DNA from 3 places in the Gordonia sp. NPDC003950 genome. Region 2 is predicted to be linked to each of the others. Evidence: riboswitches for the same ligand, from Rfam matches in the RefSeq annotation. Region 2 holds a riboswitch; each other region holds the start of a gene.

Region 1 (3,256 bases), on a different contig from region 2:
GTGTGTCCGAGTCGGGCCAGCAGCGGATGCGCGCAGAACTTGCCGTCGCGCACGCCGATTCCGTGATGATCGCTGAGGTACTCGGCGACGGCGCGCGGCGTGTGTCCGTCGACGGAGAAGCCGGCGATGCCGACGCGATCGAGGTCGTCGGAGAAGATCCGCAGCGGCGTCACGTCGGCGACGCCGGCCAGTCCGGCGTCCAGACGGGCGCGCAGTTCCGCCTCATGCAGGCCGATCAGTTCGAATCCGAGATCGACGATGGCATCGCAGGCGGCGGCAATGGCGATGGCGCCCAACACATTCGGTGAGCCGGCCTCATGCCGCGCGGCACCCGAGTGCCAGGCGGTCGAGGCGCAGTTCTCGTCGGGTCCGTCGACGAGGCTCACCTGCGCCGACGCCCCGCCGCCGGCAAGGTACGGGTCGGCGGCGTCGAGCCAGTCGCTGCGACCGATGAGGACTCCGGATCCAAAGGGTGCGTAGAGCTTGTGGCCGGAAAAGACGAGGTAATCGATGCCGTGACTGACGATCGACACCGGTCGGTGTGCCACCAGTTGCGCGGCGTCGACGAGGATGCGGGCACCGTGGCGGTGGGCGATCGAGGCCAGCCGCGAGATGGGCAGCACCTCGCCGGTGACGTTGGATGCCGCGGTGACGGCGAGCAGGGCGGCCGGCGCCGCGGCGAGTTCGGCGTCGAGCGCGGCCAGGGTGTCCTCGAGGGTGTCGCACGCCGAGACGATGCGCGCGGTCCCGTTGTCACGGGACACCCACGGCAGCAGGTTCGCGTGGTGCTCGATGTCGAGAACGACGACGTCACCGGGGGTGCAGTGGGCGGCCAGGTTGATCGCGTCGGTGGTGTTGCGGGTGAAGACGACGGTGTCGTCGGTGCGGCCACGCACGAAACGTCGGACGGTGTCCCGGCACTGCTCGTAGCGGCGGGTGGTGACCTGCGACAGGTGGCCGGCGCCGCGGTGGACGCTGGCGTACTGACTCACCGACGCCGCGACGGCGTCGGCGACGGCGGTGAGGGCGGGCGCGCTGGCCGCGTAGTCGAAGTTGGCGTAGCGGATCTGATCACCGCTGGTCAGCGGGACGAGTTCGGCGGCACCGACGACCGAGGTCAGCGGTCCGATGGTCGACAGGTCGGCGGCATCGGACTGCACCGCGCAGTCGTTGCGGCAATCAGTGGTGGTGGCGACAGCAGTCATCGCAAAGGCTCCTTGGAATCCACGCTTGCCGTGCCCGGTCGGTACACGGCCAGGTCGTCACCCGGAGCACCCCACCGCGGAGGAGGGTTGCCGGCCAGCTAGCCGGGGCTTGTCGCTGGCACTCATGACCTGCACCAAGGGTGGCCTACGGCGCGCAAGGGTGTCAATTTTCACTCAGCGTGAGCGAAAGGCCGCGGCCCGTCGTCGCCTAAGTTGGTTGGGTGCCCGTCTCCGATACCCACGCCGCGTCACCGTTCGTCCTGTCGCGGCCGCACGGGACGGTGCGAGCGCGCGGCGTGCGGACGCGATTCGCCGACGCCGACGACGCCGCGACCCGGCTGCGCAGCGGCGCCGTCGATGCGGTCGTCGGGGCGGTGGCCTTCGATCCCTCGGCCCCGTCGGCGCTGTTCGAGCCGGTGACGCTGTCCCATGAACCGACTCCGCTCGCCGGGAGCCGACCACCGCGCCGGACGCTGATTTCGTCGGAGCAGATTCCCGATTCGGCCACCCATCGTGATCGGGTGCGTGCCGCGTTGTCGGCGATCGCCTCCGGCGCATTGGCGAAGGTCGTCCTCGCCAGAATGATTCGGGCTCAACTGGATTCGCCGGTCACGGTCGACGGGCTGCTGGCCGCACTCGCCGGCGGCAACAGCGAACACAACGCCTTTGCCGTCGACACCGGCACCTCGTGGCTGCTCGGCGCGAGCCCGGAACTGTTGCTGCGCAAGGACGGTCGCGAGGTGACGTGCCGGCCATACGCCGGTTCGGCGCCGCGCTCGGCCGATCCGGAGGCCGACCGGGAGTCCCGCGAGAAGCTCGCGGCGTCGGAGAAAGATCACCGCGAGCACGCGTTCGTCGTCGAGCACCTCCGGGATCGCTTGGCACCGTTGTGCCGCGAACTCGCGATCCCCGATGAGCCGCAGTTGTTGTCGACCGGCGAGATGTGGCATCTGGCGACCCCGATCCGGGCGATACTCGACGACGACGCCGTCGGCGCCCTGGATCTTGCGATCGCGCTGAGTCCGACACCGGCGGTCGGCGGCACACCGAGCGAGGTGGCCACGGAATTCATTCGCGCACACGAGGAACCGCGCGGGTTGTACGCCGGTGCGGTCGGGTGGGCCGACGCGGCCGGCAACGGCGAATGGATGGTGACCATCCGGTGCCTGGAACTCGAGCCCGACCTCCGTTCCTTCCGCAGCTGGGCGGGTGGCGGCATCGTCGCCGACTCCGACCCCGATGCCGAACTCGCCGAGACCACCGCGAAACTCCTAACGGTATTGCGGGCGTTGGGTATCGAGGACTGACTCGCCGCGTCGAGTGGGCGCCCTTTCCCGTCGAGTGGGCGCACTTTCCCGTCGAGTGGGTGCCCTTTCCCGTCGAGTGGGTGCCCTTTCCCGTCGAGTGGGCGCCCTTTCCCGCCTTGCATCGCGAGTTCTCGGGACACCCCGACGCGGCAGGTGAACTCCCGATTGTCGAGGGCGCGCACCGAGTCGGCATCGATGACGCCGTACCCGTCGAGATAGCCGGGTTCGTCATCCTCAGCGTCCCGGGTGGATTGGTCGGCGACCACGAAGATCGATGCGCGGGCGGCGGCACAGGTAGCGGCGGTGGGGCGCGGTGTTCGGGACCAGTACACAAACAGCTTGCTGCGGATCGGGCTGGGCGGACCCCGACTGGGCGGAACCCGGCTGGGCGGAGGCCAACTCTGTGCCGGCGACCACAGGTGCGTCGACTGGGATCGCAGGATATGCTGGATCCTCGCCCATGCCATCGTCAGTGCGAGCACCGCCAGGAACCACGTCGGAATCGCGTTGCTCCTCACACACCGGAGACCGACCGCCAATCGGTCCTGCCCCTGGGTCAACGCGATCAACGCATCGGCACGACGCTGCGCCATCGACCGCCGATCCGCTGACTGCGGCGAAGCCCTGGCTCGACGCCCGCCGGATACACCCGGAAGAGCACAGACGAGTTCACCTGAACCAGAACCACTTTCACGCACCTCGGCCCCACCCGGAACTCCCGGGTGGGGCCGTTGCATATCGACC
Region 2 (3,256 bases):
CCGAGATCACACACCATTCGTCGGTGTCGATCGCCGCACCCGGACCGATCAGGCCGTCCCACCATCCGGGGGAGGGCTGCTCGTCGGTCGCGGGTCCGGTGACATGGGAATCACCGGTCAGCGCATGCAGGGTGAGGACCACATTGTCGCGTTCGGGTGACAACGTCCCCCAGCGCTGGAACGCCAGGGTGACGTCGTCGAGCACCTCCCCGTTGTCCAGAGCCAACGACCCCACCCGCATGCGGACCATCTGCCCGTCGGGGACCTGCTCCCACTCGGGTTGATGCGCCGCGGAGGCCTGGGGGTCGATGCTCACCGACACGGGGTGTGTGCTCCTGTCTCGAGTCCGAATTACTGTGCGGCGGCGAAACCCTGGGCGAGGTCGGCCAGGATGTCGTCGATGCCCTCGATGCCGACGGCCAGGCGGACCAGACCGGGGTTCACACCCGCGGCCAGCTGCTCCTCGGGGGTGAGCTGACTGTGGGTGGTCGAGGCGGGATGGATGACCAGCGAACGCACATCACCGATGTTGGCGACGTGGCTGTGCAGCGTCAGGGCCTCCACGAAACGCTTGCCCGCGTCGACACCGCCGACGATCTCGAAGCCGATGATCGCGCCCTGGCCCTTGGGTGCCAGTTGCTGTCCGCGCGCGTACCACGGCGACGACGACAGGCCGGCGTAGGCGACCGAGGAGACCTGCGGATGGTCGTTGAGGAACTCGGCGACGCGCTGTGCGTTGGCGACGTGCCGTTCGATGCGCAGGCTCAGGGTTTCCAGGCCCTGGGCGAGCAGGAAGGCGTTGAACGGCGAGATCGCCGCACCGGTGTCACGCAGCAACTGCACGCGGGCCTTGAGGGCGTAGGCGGGCGCGCCGAGATCGGCGAACACCGCGCCGTGGTAGCTCGGGTCGGGGGTGGTGAAGCCGGGGAACAGGTCGACCCCGTCACGCTGCACCCGCCAGTCGAAGGTACCGCCGTCGATGATCACGCCGCCGATCGCGGTGCCGTGTCCACCGATGTACTTCGTCGCCGAGTGCACGACGATGTCGGCGCCGTGCGCCAGCGGGTTGAGCAGGTACGGGGTGGCGACGGTGTTGTCGACGATCAGCGGCACACCGTTGCGGTGCGCGACCTCGGAAATGCCTGCGATGTCCAGGATCTCGTTGTTCGGGTTCGAGATCGACTCGCCGTAGAAGGCCCGGGTGTTGGGCCGCACGGCGGCCTGCCACGACTCGAGGTCTTCCGGGTCCTCGACGAAGGAGACCTCGACGCCGAGCTTGGGCAGCGTGTAGTGGAAGAGGTTGAAGGTGCCGCCGTAGAGCCGCGGGCTCGACACCACGTGCCCGCCGTTCTCGACGATGTTGAGGATGGCGTAGGTCTCGGCGGCCTGCCCCGACGCGACGAGAAGTGCGGCGACACCGCCCTCGAGAGCGGCCAGGCGCTGCTCGACGACGTCCTGGGTCGGGTTCATGATGCGGGTGTAGATGTTGCCCGGCTCGGCCAGCCCGAACAGGTTGGCGGCGTGGGTGGTGTCGTTGAAGGTGTACGACGTGGTCTGGTAGATCGGCAGCGCGCGAGCGTTGGTGGTGGCGTCGGCGCTCTGACCCGCATGGATCTGTTTGGTCTCGAAGCTCCAGGTGTCCACAGGATTCACGGTGCCGTCGTTGGCTGCGTCAGACATGGAAATAGATCACTTTCTACGGTCGGCAGGGTTACTGGAACCCTGATGGGGTCCGACCTTCGGACCCGCGCTTGCCGGGGACGCACTGCGTCCCACAACCCGGTCATCACCCGGAGCACCCCACCGCGGTTGGAGGGTTGCCGATCAGCAAGCCGGGGCTTGTCGCTGATGCTCATGACCTGGCGACAAGGATATAGCACGGCCACGCCGGGCTGATAACCCTCCTGCTCACGATGGTTGGAACGGTGGCGGGCGCAGTGGCCATCGAAACGGCACCGCGCGGTGCGCTCGAGAGCGCGGTGGTGTCCTCCGGCCGGAGGAATTGTGGATCGTGAGGCCGGTTTTCGATATCCACTACTGGACATCGGCCTACGCTGCACGCTATGGCAGGGTTCGGGGACCGACGTCGCATTCGACTCGCAGCTCTCACGGTCGGCGTGGGCGCGGTGGCGGCATCGCTGGTGACGGCGACATTTCTGGGGCGTGGGGTGGCGCTCGCCGATGACAGTCCGTACACGTGCACCGGTCCCGGTGCGGTGTTTGTCGTCGGCGGGACGTGGAACCCCGACAGCTACCTGCTCGGCATCAACCAGCGGTACGGAGCCCAAGGTTACGAGATCGTTCAGGTGCCGTATTCGGCGACCATCTGGCCCCTCGGTTCGGTCGGCTACAACGCCAGCGAGGCCGAGGGTGCGGCGAACCTCGAGCGGGCGGTGGCCGATTACCAGCAGGCATGCGATGCGGATGGAACCAAGAAGGTCGCGATCGTCGGATACTCCCAGGGCGCGCGAATCGCCGGCGACGTCCTCACCGACATCGGACAGAACCGCCCGCTCGAGGACGGTACCGTCATCGATTCGAGCAGGGTCACCGGTGAGCTCTACTCCGATCCCCGGATGGTGGGAACCCTGTGGGGGCAGGGCATCGAATCGGCCCTCGTCGGGGTCATCCCCGGCCTGACCATGTCGGGTCCGCGTAGCGGCACCGATTACGGCGGCCTGCCGGTGACCACCTACTGCATCGAGGGCGATCCGATCTGCGACCTACCGGATGTGCTGCACGACCCGATCGGCGTCGTCGACGACTTCTTCGGGTACTGGGTCAAACACAATCAGTACCCGTATCACATGTATCAATACCCCGGCGACTACGTGATCTGGGATTTGGGGCCGGTCGACGGTGAGATGACGTGCACGCAGACCGGCACCCTCGAGAATGTGCAGACGTGCACCATCTCGTCGCCGTCATCGTCGGCCATCATCGTGCAGAACCTCGTCGACGCGCTGGGCCTCGACTGGTCGGTGCCCGATCTGCTGCCGTACCGGTTCCGGTTCCCGGACATCATCGGAATCACCCTGTCCGACTTCCAGGTCCCGATCCGCTGGGTGATGGACTGGCTGCCACCGCTGCCCGAGCTCGGTTACGGCGCCTACCTGCCCAACCTGTTCGACTTCCAGGACACCCTCAACGGTGTGCTGCAGTGGGATTCGGCACTGTTCAAGCAGGGCGTGGTGGCGCTCGCGGCGAGTGCGACGAGCATCGTGCTGCTGCCGGTGAACTTCGTCCGGTACTGGGC
Region 3 (3,256 bases), on a different contig from region 2:
CTCCTTGACGGATTCGGCGGTGAGCGGGGTGCCGTCGCTGAAGGTGACACCGGGCTTGAGGTGGAAGGTGAAGGTCCGCGCATCCGGGCTCACCTCCCAGCTCTGGGCGAGCCAGGGCTTGAGTTTGCCATCACCCGGGTCCTGATCGGTGAGTGAATCGACGACCTGCCGGGTGACATAGATCGTCTGGTTGGTGCCGCTCTGGGCCGGGTCCGAGCATGTGGGGGCGTCGGAGAGTCCGTAGCGCAGGGTGCCTCCCGGCACCGGCGGTCCGGCGTCGTCGGAGCCCGAGGACCCAGAACCGCAGGCGGTGAGCACACCGGCCACGGCCACCACGGCGAGTGTGGAGACGGCCGGTTTCGCAGTGACAGCGATGCGCTTCATCAGATCAGCCCCCACGCCTTGGCGAGCAGCTCATGCGACCTCAGCCGGTCAGCATGGTCATGGGTGACCGAGGTGATGACGAGTTCGTCGGCGTCGGTGAGGCGCCCGAGTGCAGCGAGCCGCTGCACGACGGTGTCGGGTGAGCCGACGAACTGGGTCTCGAGCCGATCGGCGACCAGTGCCAGCTCGTCGGCGGGCAGCGGCTGCGCCGTCGCCGGGTCGGGGTACTCGATGGCGCCGTGGCCGGTGCGGATGCTGTGCACCCACCGCCCGTAGCCGTTGGCCAGATGCCGCGCGGTGTCGTCGTCGTCGGCCACCACCACGTCGGCGGACACCACCACATAGGGTTCGTCCAACACCGACGACGGGCGGAACGCCTGCCGGTACGCCGCGACCGCTTCGCGGGTGGTGCCGGGGCTGACGTGGTAGTTGGCCGCGAACGGGAGTCCGCGGGCACCGGCGACGTGAGCGCTCTGCCCCTTGCTGCTGCCGAAGATCCACACCTGCACGTCGGCTCCCTCACCCGGAACCGCATGCAGCTGCTGACCCGACGGACTGGTGTAGGTGCCGTCGAGGAGCGACAGGATGTCGTCGACCTGCTCGTCGAAGTGCGGTGGCTGCGCACCCGGCTGCGTCAACACCTCGAAGCTGCGTGCGAGAGGCGAATGTGCCAGTAGCGCAGTCACATCGACAGGTTCAGGGATCACCACCCCGTCGACGAGCCGACTCGCGCTCGGTGCGGGAATCGCGACCGGGCCCGCGGGTGTTGCCACCGCCTCAGCGCGTCGCTGTCCGGATCGGCCGAGCCCCAGATCGATTCGGCCCGGGTGGAACACGTCGAGCATCCCGAAGGACTCGGCCACCGACACCGCCGTCGTCTGCCCGACCTGCACCGCCGCCGACCCGACGCGGATCGATCGGGTCGCGGCCGCGATCTGACCGATGAGCAACGCCGGCACCGAACTCGCGACGGCCGCGAAATGGTGTTCGGCCACCCAGTAGCGGTGGTACCCCCACTGCTCGGCGTGCTGCGCAAGATTGATCGTATTGTGCAGCGCAGCAGCAGGATCGGCACCCTCGCTGATCGGTGCGAGATCGAGCACCGACAGCGGGGCATGGTCACGAAACGTCACGGGGGTCTCCCATCGATCCCGGCGTTAGCACCCTGGGGCGGGTTGCTGCGACGTCGACGAGCCGGGTCTCTCGGTCGCTCCAGATGGTCGATTCACCGTAGGCCCGTGATGTTGAGACAGGCAAAGAGAATGTCGAGACGGGCGCCGTCCACGCCCGAATGCGGCGACGATTATCTCGCGCCGAAGAATTTAAATCGGCCTCGCCACCGGTTGCTCGATGGGCTATCGTCGGTTGTGCGACTGGCGCAGCCGGAGTCCACCGGCAAGGAGCACCGTTTCCCGACATCGTCCGCCTGGGTGTCGATTCCATACCAGAAGGAAACGTGCCATGACCCAGCGCGTACCGGTTACCGGCGGCAGGACCCGCCGGCACCATGTCGTCATCATCGGATCGGGGTTCGGCGGGCTGGCCGCCGCTCGTCGACTCGAGCATGCCGACGTCGACATCACCCTGATTGCACGCACGACTCATCATCTGTTCCAGCCGTTGCTGTACCAGGTCGCCACCGGGGTGATCTCACAGGGCCAGATCGCACCGCCGGTGCGGGTGATTCTTCGCAACCAACGGAATGTGACGGTGGCCCTGGGCGATGTCGAGGCCATCGACCTGGAGAATCGTGCGGTGACCTCGCGCATGCTCGGACGTGTCACCACCACTCGGTACGACAGTCTGATCATTGCCGCCGGTGCGGGCCAATCCTATTTCGGCAACGACCATTTCGCGGAGTTCGCGCCGGGCCTCAAGACCGTCGACGACGCACTCGAGTTGCGCGGCCGCATCCTCGGGGCGTTCGAGCAGGCCGAACTGTCCACCGACCCGATCGAGCGTGATCGCCTGCTGACGTTCGTGGTGATCGGAGCCGGGGCCACCGGGGTCGAGATGGCCGGTCAGATCGCGGAGATGGCCGGCACGACGCTGCGCGGCGCCTTCCGGTCCATCGACTCGACGCAGGCCAAGGTGATCCTGCTCGACGCCGCACCGGCGGTGTTGCCGCCGTTCGGTGAACGGTTGGGTTCCCGGGCCGAGAAGCATTTGCGCGCACTGGGAGTCGATGTGCAACTCGGTGCGATGGTCGTGGACATGGACTACGACGGACTCGTGGTGCGCCATGCCGACGGTTCGACGCGTCGCATCGAGAGTCAGTGCAAGGTGTGGTCGGCGGGGGTTGCGGCCAGTCCGCTCGGCCGACAGCTCGCCGAGCAGTGCGGGGTGGAACTCGACCGCGCGGGTCGGGTGCGCGTCGAACCCGACCTGACCATCCCCGGCCATGCCGAGGTGTTCGTGATCGGTGACATGATGGCCGTCGACGGCGTCCCCGGTCAGGCCCCGGCCGCCAATCAGTCCGGGCGGTACGCCGCCGACGCCGTCGTCGCCCGGATCAATGGCACCTACCGCGACCGAAAGCCGTTCGCCTACTGGGACAAGGGGTCGATGGCGACCGTCGCCCGGCACTGCGCGGTCGCACGGGTACCCATCCCGGGCACCTCACGGGCCGTCGAGTTCTCCGGCTTCTTCGCCTGGCTGGGGTGGCTGTTCCTGCATTTGCTGTACCTGGTGGGATTCCGCAATCGGTTCATCACGTTCATCGACTGGACCCTGGCCTTCACCTCCCGCAACCGTGATCAGTTGGCGGTCACCGAGCAACAGGTGTTCGCGCGGGCGGCGATCGATCGGCTGTCACACGACCTCGCGGCCTGATCTCTCAGGTGATGGAGCCCATCGCGCGGTCCGCGGTGGG

Evidence for each region. Region 2 has a riboswitch for S-adenosylmethionine ahead of ACWETB_RS09820 (bifunctional o-acetylhomoserine/o-acetylserine sulfhydrylase). Riboswitches for the same ligand answer to the same signal wherever they lie in the genome.
Region 1: another riboswitch for S-adenosylmethionine. It lies ahead of ACWETB_RS17340 (aminotransferase class V-fold PLP-dependent enzyme); the one in region 2 lies ahead of ACWETB_RS09820 (bifunctional o-acetylhomoserine/o-acetylserine sulfhydrylase).
Region 3: another riboswitch for S-adenosylmethionine. It lies ahead of ACWETB_RS02445 (LLM class flavin-dependent oxidoreductase); the one in region 2 lies ahead of ACWETB_RS09820 (bifunctional o-acetylhomoserine/o-acetylserine sulfhydrylase).

What each region holds. Positions count from the first base shown of each region.
Region 1 covers NZ_JBSGIT010000020.1:21,496-24,751, forward strand. Annotated here, with positions in the region: gene ACWETB_RS17340 (aminotransferase class V-fold PLP-dependent enzyme) at 1-1,205, opposite strand, end outside; SAM riboswitch class IV at 1,222-1,335, opposite strand; gene ACWETB_RS17345 (isochorismate synthase) at 1,427-2,512, shown strand.
Region 2 covers NZ_JBSGIT010000009.1:46,220-49,475, reverse strand. Annotated here, with positions in the region: gene metX (homoserine O-acetyltransferase MetX) at 1-322, opposite strand, end outside; gene ACWETB_RS09820 (bifunctional o-acetylhomoserine/o-acetylserine sulfhydrylase) at 352-1,680, opposite strand; SAM riboswitch class IV at 1,743-1,860, opposite strand; gene ACWETB_RS09815 (cutinase family protein) at 2,064-3,256, shown strand, end outside.
Region 3 covers NZ_JBSGIT010000002.1:156,843-160,098, forward strand. Annotated here, with positions in the region: gene ACWETB_RS02440 (ABC transporter substrate-binding protein) at 1-384, opposite strand, end outside; gene ACWETB_RS02445 (LLM class flavin-dependent oxidoreductase) at 384-1,517, opposite strand; SAM riboswitch class I at 1,524-1,607, opposite strand; ZMP/ZTP riboswitch at 1,744-1,823, shown strand; gene ACWETB_RS02450 (NAD(P)/FAD-dependent oxidoreductase) at 1,846-3,216, shown strand; gene ACWETB_RS02455 (SDR family NAD(P)-dependent oxidoreductase) at 3,221-3,256, opposite strand, start outside.